DNA from 3 places in the Erythrobacter sp. JB1-7 genome. Region 3 is predicted to be linked to each of the others. Evidence: predicted binding sites of a transcription regulator. Region 3 holds the regulator's gene; each other region holds the start of a gene.
The links. The regulator LexA, encoded in region 3, represses DNA repair genes until DNA is damaged. The targets are predictions, from matches to a motif close to GTTCCNCNCTTGTTCT.
Positions count from the first base shown of each region.

Region 1 (7,102 bases), 1.8 Mb from region 3:
AGGGCGCGCGGTCGGCTGCGAATTCCAGCAGCCAGCGCTGATCGATTTCAAAGCTGGTTTTAAAGCTCGCCTTTTCCTCATCCGACAGAAAATCGAGATGCTGGACGCTGCCGCCTTTTTCGAGGATCGAATTCCACACATTGTTGGAATTTTTCGATTTCTTGTCGAGGATCTTCTCAAGATACGGGTTCTTGACGATGAAGCTGCCCGACAAGGTTTTGTGCGTGTAGATATTGGCCGGGATCGGTTCGATGCACGCGCTTGTCCCGCCGCAAATGATCGAAATCGACGCGGTCGGAGCAATCGCCATTTTGCATGAGAAACGCTCCATCGCGCCCATTTCAGCGGCATCCGGGCACGGCCCGCGCTCTTGCGCAAGCAGCATGGAGGCTTCGGATGCTTTGGCCTGAATATGCTTGAACATTTTCAGGTTGAGCGCTTTCGCCATCGCGCTTTCAAAACCAAGCCCCTTTTGCTGGAGGAAGGAATGGAAGCCCATCACGCCAAGACCAACCGAACGTTCACGCTCGGCTGAATATTTCGCGCGCGCCATTTCATCAGGCGCGCGGTCGATATAATCCTGAAGCACGTTGTCGAGCATGCGCATCACGTCTTCGATAAACTGCTTGTCGCCGCTCCATTCGTCCCATTTTTCAAGGTTGAGCGAAGACAGGCAGCACACCGCCGTCCGGTCATTGCCAAGGTGGTCGATCCCGGTTGGCAAAGTGATTTCACTGCACAGATTGGACGTGGACACTTTCAAGCCCAGTTCGCGGTGATGCTTTGGCATCATGCGGTTCACCGTGTCGTTGAACACGATATAGGGTTCCCCCGTGGCCAGCCGCGTTTCGACCAGTTTCTGGAACAAAGAGCGCGCATCAACCTTGCCGCGCACTTCCTGGGTCTTGGGCGATTTCAATTCAAATTCGGCCCCGTCGCGCACCGCTTCCATAAACTCATCGGTGAGCAGCACGCCGTGATGCAGGTTCAATGCTTTGCGATTGAAATCGCCAGACGGTTTGCGAATTTCGAGGAATTCTTCGATTTCAGGGTGCGAGACATCAAGATAGCACGCCGCCGAACCACGCCGCAGCGACCCTTGCGAAATTGCCAGAGTAAGCGAGTCCATAACCCGCACAAATGGAATGATGCCGCTGGTTTTGCCATTAAGGCCAACCGGTTCGCCAATGCCGCGCACATTGCCCCAATAGGTGCCAATGCCGCCGCCTTTGGAGGCTAGCCAGACATTTTCATTCCAGGTGCCGACAATCCCGCCAAGGCTGTCTTCGACCGAGTTGAGATAGCAGGAAATCGGCAGGCCGCGCGATGTGCCGCCATTGGACAGCACCGGAGTTGCGGGCATGAACCACAGGTTTGAAATGTAATCATAGAGCCGCTGGGCATGCTCCTGATCGTCGGCATAGGCATCTGCGACCCGCGCAAACAGATCCTGAAATTTCTCACCGGGCAGCAAATAGCGATCAATCAGCGTTTCCTTGCCGAAATCGGTGAGATTGGCATCGCGGCTTTCATCGGTTTGGATCGTAAAGCGGCGATCATTGACCTTTTTGCTGTCAGGAATGGCTGCTTCCTTGGCCGCAGCAGCAACCGCATTGCCAAGCGCCTGTGCACCTTTGGCCGCGATCAGCTCTTCGCTGCCGGGATCGGATTTGTCCATTGTCATTGCCTTTTCCTGCTCTGGCTTTGCCTGCGCCGACTGGCCATCTGCCAATCGATCATCTGCCACTGGGGCGTTGTTCGCATCGCTGTCATTCAGCAAATCCAAATTGCTTTCTACTGGCACGCCATCACTCGCTTTAAAATCCATGTAAGCCCCGTATTGTCCTCGGAATTGAACGCTTGCGCAAGCGCAAATGTTCCAATTCTGTTCCGTCTCTCTTTGTCGACTGATTGCCCACAACCCATCCCCATGATGGCCACAGACTTATCCGTCCTTTATCCCCCAACTCGCCTTGCCACGCCCAAATCTCAGCGACTCCCTCTCCATCCCGCTGCAATCAGCGGCCACGGCAAATCACCTAATTGTGGGGGTCCAATGCGAACCGAACCACTAGATGATGAATCAGAGAGGATTGCGGGTCAACCAGTGATTAACCCTAAATCGGATGAAATCGGCGGTGTGTTACCCCAATCAACCACCGCGACGCGTGGAGAAAGCTAGAGTCGCGAGGGGCGCAAGCCCCAAATTGAATCTGTGAAGAAAAATATGGTGATTGTTAGGTGTGAATCAATCTGTGGAGCAATCGAATCCGTAACGGCAATTCTATTGCTCAGGAGCGCGCAAGGGGGCTGAGAAAGCCCTATGTCGCAGCGAATTCAGAAACGCTCGCGGATTTTGCGTGGGCAGCGATTTCATCGGCCAGTTGCTCGGTCAATTCGCCCGGCAGATCATGGCCCCAGCCCGCAATGGTCACCAGCTTCGCGCCGGGAATATGTTTGGCCGTCTCTCGCCCTGCTTCAACCTTGACCAGAGGATCGCCCTCGCCATGCAGCACAAGCGTGGGGGTGGTGATCCCTTCCAGCCGTTTGCGCCGGTCGCCATCATCGATAATCGCGGCCAATTGGCGCGGCAGTCCGGCGGGATAGACCGAGCGGCGAATACCTTTGAGCACCAGATCGCGCCGCCGCTCAGGATCGCCTTGAAAACCGGGCGAGCCAATCTTGGCGCGAATGTGCAGCCCATGCGCGAGCAGATCATCCTCTTCCATCGAAGGCAGCGGAGCGACCAGCGCCTCCATCGCTTCCTTGTCAGCCTGCGGCAATTTGGGATTTCCGGTGGTGGACATGATCGAGGTGAGCGACAACAGCAAATGCCGGTGATGCACCGCCATCAACTGAGCGATCATCCCGCCCATGCTCGCGCCCACCACATGCGCTTTTTCAATGCCGAGCGCTGTCAGCAGCCCTGCGCCATCATCCGCCATATCTTTGAGCGAATAAGGCACCGCCGCAGGCCAGCCAAAGCGTTTGCGCAGCACTTGCCAGGCGATGCCGGGCGCGCGGGCATCGCCCATTTTCTCGCTGAGACCGATATCGCGATTGTCATAGCGCACCACATGAAACCCGCGATCCACCAAAGCGGCGACAAAATCATCGGGCCACAAAGTCATCTGCGCGCCCAGCCCCATCACCAGCAAAATGGTCTCATTTGCCCGGTCGCCATGCTCATCATAGAACAGCTCTAAACCGGTCGTGGTGGTGGTGATGGTGGGCATGGGGCGCAGCCTTTGTGAAAATTGAGTTCGATTTTGAGACTAGTTTGCCTGGGCCATTCGATCAAGGCGCCGAGGAAAGGGGGCGCCAGGCTGGACCGAAAATCTCGTATCCGCGTGCCTCCAATTGGTCGAGCACCCCCTGATCCTCTGCCAGAACGCGCAGCGGCACAACGGCGAGGGTCACTCCGTCTTTGTCTGCCGCATCTTCGATCATGCCTGTCCACTGCGCGCGGATGTCTTCGCCCAATTCATCATCGGCCCACGGCCAGCATTGCCCCAGTGCTTGCTCCAGCGGATTGGCCATAACGGCAGGCACATCGAATTTGCGCCAGTCATTGCCGCGTTTTTTGATAATGGCCTGACCTTGCTCAGTCGCCGTCATGGCCGCTTCAAGACAGGCAATATGGCTTTCGGGCGGGGCCTCTGCGAGATTGTCGAGCAAATCTTCACCCCGGAAGCGTTCGGGCCGGGTGACAGGCACGTCGCCCTTTTTCGCGGCCTTCTTGACGATGTCGGTCGCGTCTTTGATAGTCTCGTCATCAAAGTCGAGCCGCCGCGCGAGCAGGTCAAAGCCTGTCATCAGAAAACTGCCGCGATCATAATCCTTGTCATATGTCTCTTCGAGAGCCGCCAACCGCCTCCGCTGATCGGGCGAGAGGTAGTCGGATGCGACCGTTTTGCCGGGAAGCTTGGTGAATTTGCCCCCGCTAAAGATCAGGCGAAAGGCATCACCGGGCGAAAATTTGGGCGCAGCGCGAATGATGACGCGGCTCGCCTCGGCAGTCGCCTCTTTGAGCCTGTCCGGCTGCCAAGGAGTGGATTTGGGCACGGCGCGGATTTCGCCGACCAGAATGATTGTCCCGCTCGCGGTATCAATCGTCCACATCGGCGCGCCAGAGCGCTGCGCGGTGACGACGATTTGGTTGGGGGTGGGCGGCTCCTGGGCTCCGAGGGGGGCGGCAACGGACAATGCGACAAATATTGATAAGCGGCGCATAAAGGTGCCTTTCCTGCCCGGCGCTTTATTGCCCCTCTTGCTCATTCGAAGCAGGCCGCAACTGAACGATCAATGAAGTTTGCTCGCTGTCATCATCATACGCGCAGCGCAGGCGCATCAGCAGAGGCAGTTTCGCTCTGCCCGGAGCCCAGTAATCATAAACGCCATCGGATACGCATTTGGCAGCAGAGATCGTCCGCTGTTCAAAATACTGCCGCGTTGTCATGGATGATGAGCGCGGATGCTCGGCGACATTGGCGACAAAAAAGGCCTTCTGCGATTCCAGCCTGTCCTGAACCGCATCGCGCGAAATGCTATGCGTGCCGCCATACGTAACCGTGATCCCGTCGGGTTGATCGCTGACGACAGGAGGGCCAGACAGGCTGGCAGGCCGCGATGCGGCAATCCACGGAATGCCGCCGCGCTCGGTCATCATGATGTGGGGACTGCGCGGTTCCACGCCGTCATCGCGCTTGATCGAATAGCCTTGGGGCGCGCCGTCTTCACCGTAATCCATCGAATTGACGAAACGGTCGACCACCAGCGCAGTTTCGGCGCCCGTTTTCCATTCGATCTGCACAAAATAAACCTCAACGCGGGAAGCTTCGTAATATCCCAAATTGTCAGTCGACACGCGCAGCAAAAACAGATGTTTCTCGCTCACCCCGATCGGCTCCTCGACAAAGTCGATGAAGACATCCGGACTTGCCGAGGCAGGCGCAGCCATAAACAGGGCAATAGCAGCCATGGCGGCTTTGAGTGGATATGTCGTCATGGGACCAGCACGGTGTCTTCGACCGTCTCGCCTGTTTCCGGGTAGTCCATTGTGTAGTGCAGCCCCCGGCTCTCATGCCTCTCCAGTGCAGACCTGACGATCAACTCCGCCGCCTGCACCAGATTGCGCAGTTCAATAAGATCAGTCGTCACGCGGAAAGCGCCGTAATAATCCTCGATCTCTTGTTGGAGCAATTCGATCCTGCGCTTGGCACGTTCCAGTCGTTTGGTTGTGCGAACAATGCCGACATAATTCCACATAAAGCGGCGGATTTCGGTCCAGTTCTGTTTGATGACGACTTCCTCATCGGAATCGGTCACGCGGCTTTCATCCCAGGGCAGGATTGCGGGCGGTTCCGCCAAAGTGCCCCAATTTGCGAGGATGTCTTCTGCTGCCGCCTCGCCAAAGACAAAGCATTCAAGCAGGCTATTTGACGCCAGACGGTTTGCGCCGTGAAGGCCGCTTTCGGTCACCTCGCCAGCAGCCCACAGGCCCGGCAAATCGGTGCGCGCGTTAAGGTCCACCACCACCCCGCCGCAGGTGTAATGCTGCGCAGGGACGACCGGGATCGGCCCGGTCGTCATATCAATGCCCAGCCCGATGAGCTTTTCATCAATCGTGGGGAAATGGCTGCGGATGAAGTCGGCGCTTTCGTGGCTGATATCGAGATACACGTAATCAAGGCCAAAGCGTTTGATCTGATCATCAATCGCGCGCGCCACCACATCGCGCGGGGCCAGCTCCATGCGCTCAGGATCATAGTCCGCCATGAACCGGTGACCCGTTTCGGGATGGTAGAGCCTTCCCCCTTCGCCGCGCACGGCCTCTGTGATGAGGAAGTTTTTGACTTCGAGATTGTAAAGGCAGGTGGGGTGGAACTGCATCATCTCCATGTTGGATACGCGCGCGCCTGCCCGCCATGCCATCGCAATACCATCGCCCGTCGCGCCCCGCGGCGCGGTTGAGAATTGGTAGACGCGCCCTGCTCCCCCAGCGGCCAGAATAGTCGCGCGGGCGATATGGCGCTCAACCCGTCCGGTGTCCTCGTTCAACGCGTAAACGCCCCAAACCCGGCCTGCGGCAGAGAACTTCTCGCCATGCCGGTCAGTGATGAAATCGACGCAGGTGCGCCCGCCCAGCATGGTAATGTTGGGATTGGCCTCTGCTGCTTTGAGCAATGCGGATTGCACTGCCCAACCTGTCGCATCATCGACATGCACAATCCGGCGATGCGAATGCCCGCCTTCGCGCGTGAGATGAAGATCGCCCGAATCCTGATTGAACGGCACGCCCAGTTCAACCAGCCGATCAATCGAGGCGGGCGCGCCTTCGATTACAAATTCGACAGTGTCGCGGTCATTCAAACCCGCGCCAGCCACCATCGTATCGCGCACATGGTTTTCAAAGGTATCGCCCGCATCCAGCACGGCGGCGATCCCGCCCTGAGCCCAAGCGGTGGAGCCGCCGGTCAGCGATCCCTTGGCCAAGACCAGCACACGTTTGCTTTCCGCCAATTCCAGCGCAGCGGTCAGGCCAGCGGCTCCCGATCCGATTACGATTACGTCAAAAGAGAATTCTTGGTCGTTGAGGTGCTCATCATCAGAGCAATGCCGCCCAATTCGTGCAGGGGCAAGCAGATTGGCACCAACCATAAAGCGGCCGCGTTACAGCCCTTTAATGGTTAGGGCCATGGCGCACCTGCGGGTGACTTGTAAATTGGCGCGAATCCCGCCTGCACGGCGACCACAACGCTTATCAGCAAAGGACACCAAGGCCGCATGTCCCGCTTGCATCACCCCATCAAAAGGTTGCTATGCGTCTTTGGCCGTCATGCGCCCCAGCGCGGCAAGGTTGTTTGGGACGGACGGCGCTATGTGGGCAATTGCAAGCACTGCAAGAAGCCGCTTTACCGGGTCGCGCATAAGGTCTGGCGCGCGCAGCTTGATGACGGGCTCGACGCTGCTAGAGCGCGTAGCAATCAAGGTCATCAGCAACACTGACAGGCCCCTTGTATTCGCCGCTTATCGCCTCCAACCCGCTGCCTATCCGGCTGAGCGAGCGCTGCATATTGTGCGTCAGCACCAACCTTTCCGC
Region 1 is NZ_CP200291.1:2,013,958-2,021,059, reverse strand. It holds gene AC0V6W_RS09790 (ribonucleoside-diphosphate reductase subunit alpha) at 1-1,828, opposite strand, end outside; gene AC0V6W_RS09785 (alpha/beta fold hydrolase) at 2,322-3,236, opposite strand; gene AC0V6W_RS09780 (TraB/GumN family protein) at 3,298-4,233, opposite strand; gene AC0V6W_RS09775 (hypothetical protein) at 4,259-5,008, opposite strand; gene nadB (L-aspartate oxidase) at 5,005-6,660, opposite strand; gene AC0V6W_RS09765 (MBL fold metallo-hydrolase) at 6,971-7,102, opposite strand, start outside.
Region 1: the regulator LexA is predicted to act here: its motif matches at 1,877-1,892, upstream of AC0V6W_RS09790 (ribonucleoside-diphosphate reductase subunit alpha).

Region 2 (7,102 bases), 250 kb from region 3:
CACATCGGAAAGATCGCTGGTCCAGCCTGACATCCATGATTCAAACGATGCAAACGCCTTGCGCACCCGCTCGGCGCGTTCCTGCAAGGTTTTGTCGGTGAAGATGTGGCGTTCATTGTCGTCCTCGCCCACGGTGTAACCCATCATTCGGCCCGTTGCGGGATCATAGAGAATGGTCTCACACTCAATGCCTTCAAGGAACGGGGTGGGGGTGCCGCCATCCTGACCGATAGTAAACCAATTGCCGCGCGCGTCTTCATCATCGACAGTGACGCGGTAGATCGCGCGGCTTCCGTCATTGGTCAGCCCGCGAAGGCCGATGGATGCGCGCTCCTGCTGACCTTTGGCGACCGTTTTGCCTTGCGCATTGGTGATGGACCAAGCGCCTGTAGTGTAATTGACATCGCGCCGAAACGCGATTTCGCCCTTTTCATCGATCAACCAGTCGCGCCCTTCATTGGTACGGGCAGCGTTTTGCATTTTTGTCGCTTCGAGTGTTTCGAGGTTGACCTTGTAAAGATGCGGGCGGCCATGATCGAAAAAATAGCGCGAGGTGTTTGATCCCCCACGGCGATCCTTCTTGAATTCCAATGCGCCGAAAAAGCCATAATGCGTGCCGCCAATTTTGCGGATGCCGTGAATTCCTATGATCGAGTTGTAGACCTTTTTCACATTGCCAAAGATCAAAGCGCTTTCTTGATCTGCAGGAATTGGGATGACGGTCGCGATGTCGAATTCGGCTTTATCGGTGGTGAAATTGCGCCCGAGATCCTGAGTCTGGCTGGTCACCATCAAAATGCGATCTTCGCCAATCCAGCGGATGGAGCGGATTTTCATATCGCCGACTTTGACGATTTTGATCGGGTCGGTCTGGTTTTCAACCGCAAGCAGCACGCGCTGGCCCTGAACGGTCGCCACCAGAGCATGCCGGTTCCCCGATGGTGACAGCGCAGTACGCTCTACATCGGGCAATTTGCCATATTCTTCGAGCGGGGGCATTTGCAACGCGGCGGCGCTGGCATCATCCTCAGCCGCAGCGCCCACTGGCAGCGACAGCACAGGCAAAGACATCGCACACAACAGAGCGACAACAGACGAACGCATTTGTAAAACCCCTTAGAAAATAGCCCCAAGCCCAAAGTAGAGCCAAATTGTGTGTCAGTTTCAAGAACAAACTCGTAAAATCAATAGCTAACGCGCGCATGGTTTGCCAATTGCGCCAAAATCCCTATGTCGCGTTTCATCATGGCACGCCCCAAACCCAAGACTTTCGATAAGATCAAAACCGTCGCGGAAAATCGCCGTGCGCGCTTTGATTATCATATCGAGGATAAGTTTGAGGCCGGGATCGCTTTGCAGGGGACAGAAGTGAAAGCTCTGCGCGCGGGCGAGGCGACGATTGCGGAAAGCTATGCCGAGGTAAAAGGCGGCGAGGTGTGGCTGATCAATTCAAACATCCCGGAATACAGCCACGGCAACCGCCAGAACCACGAACCGCGCCGTCCGCGCAAATTGCTGCTGAACGCACGCGAGATTGGCAAGATGTTCGGCGCGGTTGAGCGCAAAGGCATGACGCTGGTGCCTTTATCGGTGTATTTCAACGGGCAGGGCCGCGCGAAAGTTGAACTGGCACTCGCCAAAGGCAAGCAGGCGCATGACAAACGTGCCACCACCAAGGAACGCGACTGGAAACGCGACAAGGCACGGTTGATGCGCGAAAAAGGGTGAGGTTTATCGCAAAATATAAATAGCGCGATTCACCCACTGGTCATAAGGGATGCGCTACCCATATCGCATGCATGAAAACGCTGATGTCCTGATGCAAAAACCCGGCGCTCCCAGACGCTCGAAAGCAGGCTCCAAGACCTGGGGTGCGGATACGATCCGCCGGTTCATGCCATCGCGTGAGCAATTGGCGAACAACAAATATCTCGCGCCCATTGCGCACCGTTTTCTCTCGCCTGAATTGTGGCGTTTCACTCGCCGCTCAGTCCCGCGCGGGGTCGCTTTGGGATTGTTTTCCGCCTTTATCATTCCGGTGGGCCAGATATTCCTTTCTGCATTTCTGGCTTTGCCGATGCGCGCCAATGTGCCGCTGGCAGCCTTGGTCACTTTCATCACCAACCCGTTCACTTTTCCTTTCTGGATAGTCGTTGCCAACCGCGTGGGCGCATTGTTCATCGAATTTGACGCCGTCGCCGAGGAGGAATTGAACAGCGACACGTGGAGCTGGCTCACCGATTTCTTTGAGCTTGCGGGCACGACCGTGCTTGGCTTTGTCGTTCTGGCAGTTGTCACATCTTCGCTGGGTTACCTGATTTCGAGCGCGGGATGGCGCGTGCTGGTTGCACGCAGGCGGGCAAAACGTCTGGCAGAAATGGAAACCCGGCTCGACCGCCGTCGCAACTCTCAGTAAGACAATCGCCAATCCGAAGAAGGGATCAGCCGGGCAGCTTTCCGTTTGAACATCCTTCGCAAGCAAGCAGGCGCGCGTGAGCAAATTGTCTTCCATCCCCTCTGCATCTTCTGCACCCGCTCAGCCGGGGCTCGGCCTTGGATTGGCCCATGGTATAGTTCAGCCTGTGCCTGTCATGGGCCGCACTCTGGTCGCAGGCTTTCTTGCCGCAATCCTGGCAAGTGCAGGGCTGATTTACGTCGTCACCGCCAGCCTCGCGATGACGCTGGTGTTTGCTTTTGCGTTAGTCATCCTTGTTGGCGGAGTATTTGCGCTCGAACATATGCGCGTCGCCCCTCAGCCAATCGAGGCAGGCGCCGCCGACTGGTCAGTCACTATCGCTGCGATAGAGGCGATGAGCGAGAAATCGGGAGAAGCCATCGCCATCACCGACAGGGCCAACAGGCTGGTCTGCGCCAATGATGCGTTTGCGCAGAGCTTTGGCATCGAAAACGCGCCGCCGGCTCTCCCGCTCGAACGCGCAGGGCTGGAGGCGATCACCAAAGCGGCCAGAGAAGCCTGGCGCGATGGATCGGCAGGCGTTGAGGAGATCGAAAACCCCGCCGATCTGTCTTTGTGGAGCGCGATTGCGCACCGCGCCGGCCGGGGAGAGGATCACCTGATCTGGCGGTTCACCAAACTGCTTTCCTCAAGCGAAGAGACTTTGGCCGAACTCGATCTGCGCGGCGCTTTTGGCAAAATGCTCAGCCGGGCAGGGATTGAGACCGCGATCACTGGCGCTGATGGCATTGTGCGATCCGTCAGCAGCGGCTTTGCCGAACGCGCTGCGGGCGATCCGAATGCGACATTGGCAGGGCAGGATTTTGTCTCTTTCCTGCGCTCTGATGAAAGAGAGCGTCTGTTCTTCACGCGCGAAGGGCGGGGCGGCACTCCGCAAACGCTGATCGATGTGCCGCTGGTGGATCTGGAAACCCGGCCCGTATCAGCGGGCGAAGCTGGCCCGGATGACACGACCACATTGATGCTGGTGGTCGATAGCGGTGTGGGCATTGGCAGCGGCTGGGATGGATCAGCACAAGCGGGCGTATCGCAGCTTGACGCGCTGCTTGCGCAATTGCCGCTGGGCCTTGCAATGACAGACCGCGATGGCCGGTTCCTGTTTGGCAATCAGGCATTTCTGCGCGTGGTCGAACGCGAAGGGCGCGGGCTGCCATCTTTCCCTACTGATTTGGTGGTGCGCGAAGATAAAGCGGCGCTGTCCGATGCCGTGCGCCGCCATGGCCGCGGGCCAGCGACCAGCGGCGATATGGCGGTGCGTCTGTCCGCGCGGCCCGATGAACCGGTCTCGCTTTCGCTGGCAGGTGTGCGCGGATTGGGCGAGGCAGCGGTGCTTGTCAGCTTGACCGATCTCGTCGGAGGAAAATCAGCTCAAACGCCAGGTCGCACAGGCCACCAAGATGCAGGCGGTCGGCCAATTGGCAGGCGGCGTTGCGCATGATTTCAACAATGTCCTGACCGCGATTATTGGCACCTGCGATCTGATGCTGCTGCGGCACACGCCGGGCGACAGCGATTATGATGACATCCAGCAGATCCGCGCGAACTCCAACCGCGCCGCGTCCTTGACCCGCCAATTGCTCGCCTTTTCGCGTCAGCAGACCCTGCGGCCGGAAATCCTGCAATTGCCCGATGTGGTGAGCGAGGTAAGCCCGCTGATCAAGCGGCTGCTGGGCGAACAGATCACCTATTATGTCCAGCATGACCGCGATCTGGGTGCGGTGCGTGCCGATCCTCAGCAGCTTGAACAGGTGATCATGAACCTGGCTGTCAATGCGCGCGATGCGATTCAGGAAACCGGGCGCGGGGACGGGCGCATCTCGCTGTTCACGCGGTCCATGCAAGCCAAAGAGGTGATGAAGCTCGGCTCCGAAGTGCTGCCAGCGGCGGATTACACCGTGCTGTTGGTGCAGGATACAGGCGGCGGGATACCCCCGCATGTGCTGCCCAAATTGTTCGAACCCTTTTTCACCACGAAGGAACAGGGCAAAGGCACGGGGCTGGGCCTGTCGACCGCCTATGGCATCGTCAAGCAATCGGGCGGCTTTATCTTTGCCGACAATGTGATGGACAAGAACGGCCAGCCAACAGGCGCGCGCTTTACCGTCTATTTCCCCGTCCACCGCGGCGAGGTTCCCAAACGCAAAGAGGCCAAAGCGCCTGCCCCGTCATCCGATTGGTCAGTCGGCGGATCGATCCTGCTGGTGGAAGATGAGGACATGGTCCGCGCGGTCGCGGAACGCGCTTTGACCCGCGCAGGATACGAAGTCACCGCATGCCCCGGCGGCGAAGAAGGGCTGGCCGCGATCGGAGAAGGCAAAGCGTTTGACCTCGTTGTCAGCGATGTCGTGATGCCCGGAATGGACGGCCCCGCCATGGTTCGCGCCATCCGCGAGCGGCTGCCTGACATGCCGATCCTGTTCATGTCCGGCTATGCCGAGGAACAATTGCGCAAGGATATCGACATTCCCGATATGCATTTCATCGCCAAACCGTTCAGCGTTGCGGCGATTGGCGATAAAGTCGGCGCGGTGCTGCAAGCCGCCAAGGACGCATAAAGGTATTGTTTCGCAATAGGTTAGATCGCTTTCAACCGCTGCCGTTGAGGCGATATTCGCTGTGTTGGAAATAAAAATACGTTCCCCTCTTGTTCTTTTGGAACAAACGCGGTACATAGTGTATCCACAGAGGGGGCCAATAAAATCTCTTAATGGCTCTGGTGAACCTAAGGAGGCCGTGCGATGTCTGCGAAACTTAAGCTGGTGGAAAAGGAAAAAGGCGTGGACCGTCAAAAAGCGCTCGATGCTGCGCTCTCGCAGATAGATCGGGCTTTCGGCAAGGGGTCAGCGATGAAGCTGGGCTCGAAAGAGGCGATGGAGGTTGAAGCGATTTCAACCGGATCGCTCGGCCTTGATATTGCCCTTGGAATAGGCGGCCTGCCCAAAGGCCGCGTGATTGAGGTTTATGGCCCTGAAAGCTCCGGTAAAACCACGCTTGCACTGCATGTTATTGCGGAGGCGCAAAAAGCAGGCGGCACGGCGGCTTTCGTCGATGCGGAACACGCGCTTGATCCGGTCTATGCCAAGAAACTGGGCGTGGATATTGATGAACTGATCGTCTCGCAGCCCGATACAGGCGAACAGGCGCTTGAGATCACCGATACGCTGGTGCGCTCCAATGCGATTGATGTGCTGGTGGTCGATTCGGTGGCGGCTTTGGTTCCGCGTGCAGAGATCGAAGGCGAAATGGGCGACAGTCATGTTGGCCTTCAGGCCCGGCTGATGTCGCAATCGCTGCGTAAGCTGACAGGGTCAATCAACCGGTCGAAATGCATGGTGATTTTCATCAACCAGCTGCGCATGAAAATCGGAGTGATGTATGGCAACCCGGAAACAACCACGGGCGGCAATGCACTGAAATTCTACGCATCTGTACGCCTCGACATTCGCCGCACTGGCCAGATCAAGGACCGCGACGAAGTGATCGGCAATTCCACCCGCGTCAAAGTGGTGAAAAACAAGGTGGCGCCGCCGTTCAAGCAGGTCGAATTTGACATCATGTATGGCCAGGGCATCTCCAAAAAGGGTGAGATACTCGATCTGGGTGTGAAAGCGGGCCTCGTGGAGAAATCAGGCAGCTGGTACTCCTATGACAGCGTTCGCATCGGTCAGGGCCGGGAAAATTCGAAAACCTATCTCACCGAAAACCCCGAAGTTTGCGACAAATTGGAAGCCGCTATCCGTGGCCGCACCGATGAAGTCGCCGAAGAGATGATGACAGGCCCGGACGCGGAGCCTGACAGCTGATCTTCAAGCGGATAGCTGGCGTATCGCTGGCTCGGGCAGGGCGCTTTAGCCCTCTGGCGTAAGTCTTGGCGTAAATTGCGCCGCTCGATTGTCCGGGAAAATGGAACACCGGTTCATGTCCTTTGCGGGTATGGGCCGGTTTTCCGTTTGGCGCGCCCATTCGCGATAGTGGTGGCGGTAGTTGCGGCGGCAACGGCGGCAGTGTCGGGTGCTGCGGCGGGGGCAGCGGCTCGCCATTGCGCATCCGGTAACAGCGTAGTCCGTGCCGATTGTGCCGAATTGACCGCAATGGCTTGTCGGCCCGGCTTGGATTGCCTAACTGCCGATGCATGTCTTCGAGCACTCTAACTTCCACCAACGATATCCGCCGCTCATTTCTTGAGTTCTTCGGCAGAGACGATCACGCCATTGTGCCAAGCGCACCTCTGGTGCCCCACAACGATCCGACGCTGATGTTCGTCAATGCTGGCATGGTGCCGTTCAAGAATGTGTTCACGGGCCTTGAAACACCCCCTTCGCCGCGCGCGACATCTTCGCAGAAATGCGTGCGCGCAGGCGGTAAGCACAATGATCTCGACAATGTCGGCTACACCGCGCGGCATCACACATTCTTTGAAATGCTCGGCAATTTCTCGTTCGGCGACTACTTCAAGGAACAAGCGATTGAAAACGCCTGGACGCTGCTCACCCGCGAATGGGGGCTGTCGCCTGATAAACTCACTGCGACTGTTTACCACACCGATGATGAAGCCTTCGATCTGTGGCGCAAAATCGCGGGCCTCCCCGAAGACCGCATCATCCGCATCTCCACGAATGACAATTT
Region 2 is NZ_CP200291.1:436,210-443,311, reverse strand. It holds gene AC0V6W_RS02165 (alpha/beta hydrolase family protein) at 1-1,104, opposite strand, end outside; gene smpB (SsrA-binding protein SmpB) at 1,246-1,728, shown strand; gene AC0V6W_RS02155 (DUF2062 domain-containing protein) at 1,895-2,416, shown strand; partial or broken gene AC0V6W_RS02150 (response regulator) at 2,592-5,031, shown strand; gene recA (recombinase RecA) at 5,215-6,279, shown strand; gene alaS (alanine--tRNA ligase) at 6,609-7,102, shown strand, end outside.
Region 2: the regulator LexA is predicted to act here: its motif matches at 5,112-5,127, upstream of recA (recombinase RecA).

Region 3 (7,102 bases):
CCGCGTGGTTCAAGGGCTATGCTGCGACGGGCAGCCTTGTCGGGGAGATTGAGGTTATCGAGGCTCCTCAAACCAAGAGCGGTTTAAAGGGCATCCAGCGCAGCCTTGCCAATCACGTTCGCGCCAATGTTGATGGATCGGCGGGCACGATTGCTGCAGCCTTTGCGAGCGGTGACCGAGGAGCCATCCCGCAAGCTGATGAGGAAGCGATGCGCGATGCGGGCCTTACGCATTTGCTTGCTATCAGCGGGCTGCATGTGAGCGCGGTGATTGCCGCAGCTTATTTTGTAGTGATTAAGCTATTGGCGCTGTTCCCCGCTTTGGCTTTGCGGGTGCGATTGCCGGTTGCGGCTGCGGTAGCCGGAGCAATGGCCGGTATCGCCTACACCTTACTCACAGGCGCGCAGGTGCCCACCGTCAGGGCCTGCGTTGCCGCCATTCTGGTCCTGGGCGCTCTGGCGCTGGGGCGTGATGCGCTGTCGTTCCGCATGGTCGCGGTCGCTGCGATGTTCGTGATGGTGGTGTGGCCCGAGACGGTGATCGGTCCCAGCTTTCAGATGAGTTTTTCCGCCGTCCTTGCCATTGTTGCTTTGCATTCGTCTGGCCCGGTGAGAGCCTTTCTGGCTGCGCGCGAAGAACCCTGGTGGCAGCGATTTGGACGCAACACGGCCATGCTTTTCCTGACGGGCCTGGTCATTGAGCTTGCCCTGATGCCGATTGTCATGTTCCATTTTCACCGCGCTGGACTGTATGGAGCGCTGGCCAATGTCATCGCCATTCCTTTGGTGACGTTCATCGCGATGCCGATGATCGCGCTCGGCCTGGCTCTCGATCTGGTGGGTGCAGGCGCGCCTGTATGGTGGATCGCCGAACGCGCGCTTGAAGCTTTGCTTGCCATTGCGCATTTCACTTCCGCTCAACCCGGCGCGGTCAAGCTGATGCCGCAAATGGGCGGCGTTACGATTGCCCTGTTTGTCGCAGGAGGGCTGTGGCTGGCGCTGTGGTCGGGCAGAGCGAGGCTGTTTGGTTTTGCTCCTGTTGCAGCAGGGATAGCGGCTTTGCTGGCCACCCCCATACCCGACATTCTGGTTGGGCGGGAAGGGCGCCATGTCGGGATCACCACCATTCAGCCTGATGGGTCGAGAGCGCTGCTTTCGCTGCGAGACAGCCGTTCCTCCTATTCGCGCGATAACCTGCTTGAACTGTCTAGCGTGACCAGCGATCCTATCCCGCTTAGCGAATGGCCTGGTGCGCGGTGTTCTGCCGAGTTCTGCCTTATCACTCTTGAGCGAGGCGGCAGGGACTGGGTGCTTCTCCTCGCGCGCAACCGCAATCTGATCGAAGAGCGCGCTTTGGCTGCTGCATGCGATCAGGCCGATATCGTGGTCGCTGATCGCTTTTTGCCGCGCTCGTGCAAACCGCGCTGGCTCAAAGCGGATCGCGGCTATCTTGGCCAGAACGGCGGTCTTGCGATTGACCTTAGCAGAGAGACGGTCACCACGGTTGCTGCCAGCCAAGGCGAGCACGGTTGGTGGAAGGGGTTTGAGGACTGACCCAAGCCCGCTTATGACGCGCAGCGGGGAGGGGTGCCGATAGGCTTACGCCGGAACGGAACGCACCCACCCCCGCGACACAATTAGTGATAGCGGCGCAGCAATCCTGCAAGTTTGCCCTGCACCTGCACCTCACCCGATCCATAGACCTGCGGATCATAGGCTGCATTGGCCGGATCAAGCCGCACCATGCCTTTATCCTTGTGCAGATACTTCAAGGTCGCCTCTTCACCGCGGACCAGCGCAACCACAATCTCGCCATCGCGCGCAGTGTCTGTCCGTTTGATCAGGGCGAAATCGCCATCGAAGATGCCTGCTTCGAGCATGGAATCGCCTGACACTTCGAGCGCATAGTGCTCTCCGGGGCCAAGCAGTGCCGCTGGCACGGGAAGCGCGCTTTGTCCTTCAAGCGCTTCGATCGGTGCGCCTGCTGCAATCCGGCCATGCAGCGGAATGCTGATGACATCATTGGCAGGTTCGGGCTGCGAGCGAGCCGCAGCTGCTGTGCGCGCTGCCGCCAGATCGACGACTGTATCATCCGCCGCCGTTTCACCCGATGCTTTACGCGGAGCAGGTGTTGCATCTTCGGGCATTTTGATGACTTCGAGTGCGCGCGCCCTGTTGGGTAGACGGCGGATGAAGCCGCGTTCTTCCAACGCCGAAATCAGACGATGAACGCCCGATTTGCTTTTGAGATCGAGCGCTTCTTTCATCTCTTCGAAGCTGGGCGAAATGCCTGTTGCTTCAAGCCGCTCTTGTATGAAGCGGATCAGTTCGTGTTGCTTTGCCGTCAGCATCAGGCAAACTCCTTTTGACGCACTTTCGAGCGAGGCAACAAAGCCCCCGCAGTGCAGAACTCACGCGTTCAAAGAGGCACAGCGCCAAAAGGGTGTGACCCAAGGGCAAAGTGCGGTTGGAACGCTGCCCGATCACCGATAAGGTGAACGAATGAGGAACAAGTAGGCAACCAATCGGAACAAGTCAACACCCTGTTAGCCCGCAAACCGCTGCAATTCAGCCATTTCGGAGGTTATACACAGCCACTTCTTCGCCTTGCGCCACCGCACAGCTGTTTTCGGGACGCACGATCAGGCAATTGGCCTCAGCAAGCGCGCGCAAGGCACTGGAATCCTGTGAAGATGCGGGGCTCACATGCCGCCCATCGCTCACCCCCTAACGAACTCGCGCCGCGGGCCGGTTGCGGGCACGGCCGTGGACGCGATCCGGGTCTCCTCAGCCGGCAAGGGCGCTTTGTCGCCAAGGCTTGCACGCACGAGCGGGAGAGCGAACAGGAACGCGGTCACATAGCTTGAGACCGGATTGCCGGGCAGGCCCAGCACCACCTGGCCTTTGCGCTGTGCCACCATGAGCGGCTTGCCCGGCTTGATCGCCACTTTCCAGAACGCGAGATCCGCGCCCCAATCCGCCAAAGCGCGCTGGATGAGGTCATGATCGCCCACCGATGCACCGCCAGATGTGATGAGGATGTCTGCGCTTTCCGCCTGGGCCAAGGCCTCTGCCAGCGCCTGCATGTCATCGGCCACCGGGCCAAGCCGCATGGTGGTGCAGCCCAGCGCTTCGACCATGGCTGCGATCATCGCGCCATTGCTGGCAGGGATCTGGCCCGGACCGCACTCGGCAGGGTCGCTTGCCAGTTCGTCCCCGCTATCAAGGATCGCGATGCTGGGCGGCCCGCGCACGGGTAGCTCACCGCATCCAGCCGACAGCGCGAGCGCGATCTGTGCAGGGCCTATCCGCGTGCCAGCGCTCAGCACGCGGTCGCCTTGCGCAAAGTCGAAGCCGCGCGCGCGCACATGGCGCTGGGGGAGGGCATCTCCTCTCCCTCGCCCAAGACCACAGAAACGCCATCAATGACTGCGTTCTCCTGGATCAGCACTCTGTCTGCGCCTTGCGGCATGTGCGCCCCTGTCGAGATGCGAGTGCATTCGCCGCCTGTCAGCGCTCCGTCATAGGGCTGGCCTGCGCGCGCCTCGCCCACACGCTGCCACGGGCCTGCACCTGCAATTGCATAGCCATCCATCGCTGACAGGTCCGCGGGCGGCTGAGTTCGCTTCGCTGTCACATCGGCAGCCAAATAGCGTCCCCGCGCTGCGCTAGCGCCAAGCTGCTCCACCGGGCCTCGCACGGCCATGGCGAGGAGCCGCTCCTGCGCTTCGACCAAAGGCAGAAGCCCGCTCACTGGCTCGCTTTCCACGTGCCCGATTTGCCGCCGCGCTTCTCGATGAGCCGCACTTCGCCGATCACCATGCCTTTATCGATCGCTTTGGTCATATCGTAGATCGTCAGGAGCGCCGTGGAGACAGCGACCATCGCTTCCATTTCCACGCCCGTCTTGCCGGTGAGCGAGCAAGTGGCAAGCGCGCGCACGCCGGTATCCTCAAAGGTGAACTCAATCCCCACCGCTTCCAGCCCCAGCGGATGGCAGAGCGGGATCAGCTCGCCTGTCCGTTTGGCCGCCATGATGCCTGCAATGCGCGCAGTGCCAAGCACATCGCCTTTGGGCGCGTCGCCTTCGCGGATCGCGGTGAGCGCGTCTGACGACATGGTGATAAGGCCCGAGGCGATTGCGGTCCGCTCGCTTTGCGCCTTGCCCCCCACATCCACCATGCGCGCCGCGCCGTCATCGCCGAGATGGGTTAGTCTGTTCATACTACGCGCCCTTAACCTGAAGCATGGACCGCATGTTACACGGTCCTGACACTAAAAACCTGCCCCGCCGCACACAGCGCTGCTTTGCCTGTCAATGCGAACAAATCTGCGTGTTTCGGGGAGGAATTGCCAATCACATAAGCCATTGGCCCTGATTGCCACAAATGCGCGATGTAGGACAGCGCCGCTACTGTCCGTTAAGCAGACGCTGCGTTGCAGCGGCGACGTCTGTTTCGCGCATCAGGCTTTCGCCGACCAGAAATGTCCGAACGCCTGACGCTTCAAGCCGCACAAGGTCTGCATGCGCGTTGATCCCGCTTTCGCCGACCAACAAGACATCATCAGGCACAAGCGCGGACAGCCGCTCTGTCACGGATAGCGAGGTTGTGAAGGTTTTAAGATCGCGATTGTTCACTCCGATCAGCTTGGATTGAAGGTGAGTGAGCGCGCGTTCCAGCTCTTTCTCATCATGCACTTCGACCAGCACATCCATGGCATGTTCGCGCGCGGCCTGTTCAATCTCTGCCATTTGCGCATTGCCGAGCGCCGCGACGATAATCAGAATCGCATCGGCTCCGATTGCGCGCGCTTCTGCGCATTGCCATGGATCGATCATAAAATCCTTGCGCAAAACCGGCAGATCGCAGGCCGCGCGCGCAGCGATGAGGTAATCTTCATGCCCTTGAAAATACGGCGCATCGGTAAGGACGGACAGGCACGCCGCCCCGCCAGCGGCATAATCGCGGGCGTGCTGGGCGGGATTAAACTCCTCTCTTATCAATCCTTTGGAAGGCGAAGCTTTCTTGACTTCTGCGATCAGTGCAAAGCGGGATTTGGCGGTTTCACGCAGCTTGCGCTCAAACCCGCGCGGTGGTGATTGCTTAGAAGCGAGCGTTTCCAGCTGAAAATCGGATGTGGCCGTTTTGCGCGCGGACACTTCGCCTGCCTTATGGGCGCAAATTTCCTCCAGCTTGTTCATACTGCCAGCGCAATCCAACGCTTTAGCAACTCTTCTGCGCGGCCAGCATCAATCGCTTCTGCCGCCTGGCTGGCGCAGTCCTGCCAATCATCACCTTTGCCCGCCACCATCAACGCGCCCGCTGCATTGAACACCACGGCATCGCGGTATGGTCCCGGCGTTCCTTGCAGCAACGCTTTCAATGCAGCCGCGTTGTGAACCGCATCATCGCCGCGAATAGCCTCGACAGGGGCATTGGCAAGGCCGGCCATGCCCGGATCGACCCTGCGCATTTCAAACGCATTGCCGCTGACCCAGGCTGCCTCGTTTCCTCCGGCAAGGCTCAATTCATCAAGCCCCTCATCGCCTGACACAATCATCGAACGCCCCGTGCCAAGCTTTGCTAAAGCGCCCGCGTAAATCGGCACATAGGCCGGCCGGGCAATCCCAATCAATTGCGCGGTGACCCCGGCGGGGTTGGACAGCGGGCCCATCAGATTGAAAATGGTGCGTTTGCCAATCTTTTTGCGGATCGGTTGAATGCGGCCCATGGCGGGGTGGTGGTTTTTGGCAAACAGAAAACAGATGCCAATTTCGCCCAATGTCTTTTCGGCCGTTTCGCCTGCTGCATCCATATCCAGACCCAGCGCTTCCAGCGTATCAGCCGCGCCCGCTTTGGAAGAGGCCGCGCGGTTGCCGTGTTTGGCGACCGGCACGCCGCATGCGGCAACCACAAGGCTGACGGCGGTGGAAACATTGAGCGTGTGATGCCCGTCTCCTCCCGTGCCGCACACATCAATGGCATTGCCGGGCGCATCAATGGGGATAAGCCGCGCGCGCAATGCCCGCGCAGCGCCAGCGATTTCGTTTGAGGTTTCGCCCCGCTGCGACAGCGCGACAAGAAAGCGTTCAATCTCAGCTTCATCCGGCGCGCCATCGAGCAGCGCGCCAAAGGCGGTTTCCGCCTGCGTTTCCGTGAGCGGCGTGTCGATATCGGGTAGGGCGGTCATGCGGGCTCTCTATCAGGCAGGCGCGCATCCATGCCGCACAGGTTCAGGAAATTGGCGAGGAGCGCGTGACCATGCTGGGTCGCGATGCTTTCAGGGTGAAATTGCACGCCGTGAATGGGCAGGGTCTTATGATGAAATCCCATAATGCTGGGGTGATCACTGCCGGGTGTGTCGGCATGGGCATTGGCGATAAGCTCGCTCGGCATATCGACCACTTCAAGGCTGTGATAGCGCGTCGCGGTGAAGGGGGAAGGCAGGTCTTTGAAAACGCCGCTGCCATCGTGAGTGACAGGCGAGGTTTTGCCATGCATCAATCCGCCGCGCACCACAGTGCCGCCAAAATGCTGGCCAATGCTTTGATGGCCAAGACACACGCCCAGCAAAGGCGCGCCCGCATCCGCGCAGGCCGCAACCAGATCAAGGCTGATGCCTGCTTCATTCGGAGTGCAGGGGCCCGGGGAAATGAGATACCCCTTTGCCCCTCGCTCCATCGCTTGGGCCGCCGTGATTGCATCATTGCGAACGACTTCCACTTCTGCCCCCAATTCCATCAGATAATGGACAAGGTTGAAGGTAAAGCTGTCGTAATTGTCGATGATGAGAATCATGGAAGAGAGCCTTCGCGCAAATGGGGCGGGGGTTCAAGATTGGGTGTGCGGGGTTCGCAGGGCGCTTAGCCCCTTATCAATCATAGTCGCGCCAATCGCTCCTACCGCGTAGGCGAGGATATCGCTCCAGGTGAATGTCGTGCCAAGGACAATGCGCGCCGCCCGGTTATCCTCCAGCCCCAGCATCGTGAGAACGTCCAGATATTGCATAATCTCAATCACAACCGCGATGCCAAAGGCGATGAGCGCGGCTGTCACCATGCGAAATTTCAGGACGCTAAGCAGCCCGCAATAGACTAACAT
Region 3 is NZ_CP200291.1:189,286-196,387, reverse strand. It holds gene AC0V6W_RS00985 (ComEC/Rec2 family competence protein) at 1-1,553, shown strand, start outside; gene lexA (transcriptional repressor LexA) at 1,637-2,350, opposite strand; gene AC0V6W_RS00975 (hypothetical protein) at 2,568-2,705, opposite strand; gene AC0V6W_RS00970 (molybdopterin molybdotransferase MoeA) at 2,720-3,328, opposite strand; partial or broken gene AC0V6W_RS00965 (molybdopterin molybdotransferase MoeA) at 3,329-3,705, opposite strand; gene moaC (cyclic pyranopterin monophosphate synthase MoaC) at 3,750-4,223, opposite strand; gene trpC (indole-3-glycerol phosphate synthase TrpC) at 4,411-5,202, opposite strand; gene trpD (anthranilate phosphoribosyltransferase) at 5,199-6,191, opposite strand; gene AC0V6W_RS00945 (anthranilate synthase component II) at 6,188-6,799, opposite strand; gene AC0V6W_RS00940 (ribosomal maturation YjgA family protein) at 6,833-7,102, opposite strand, start outside.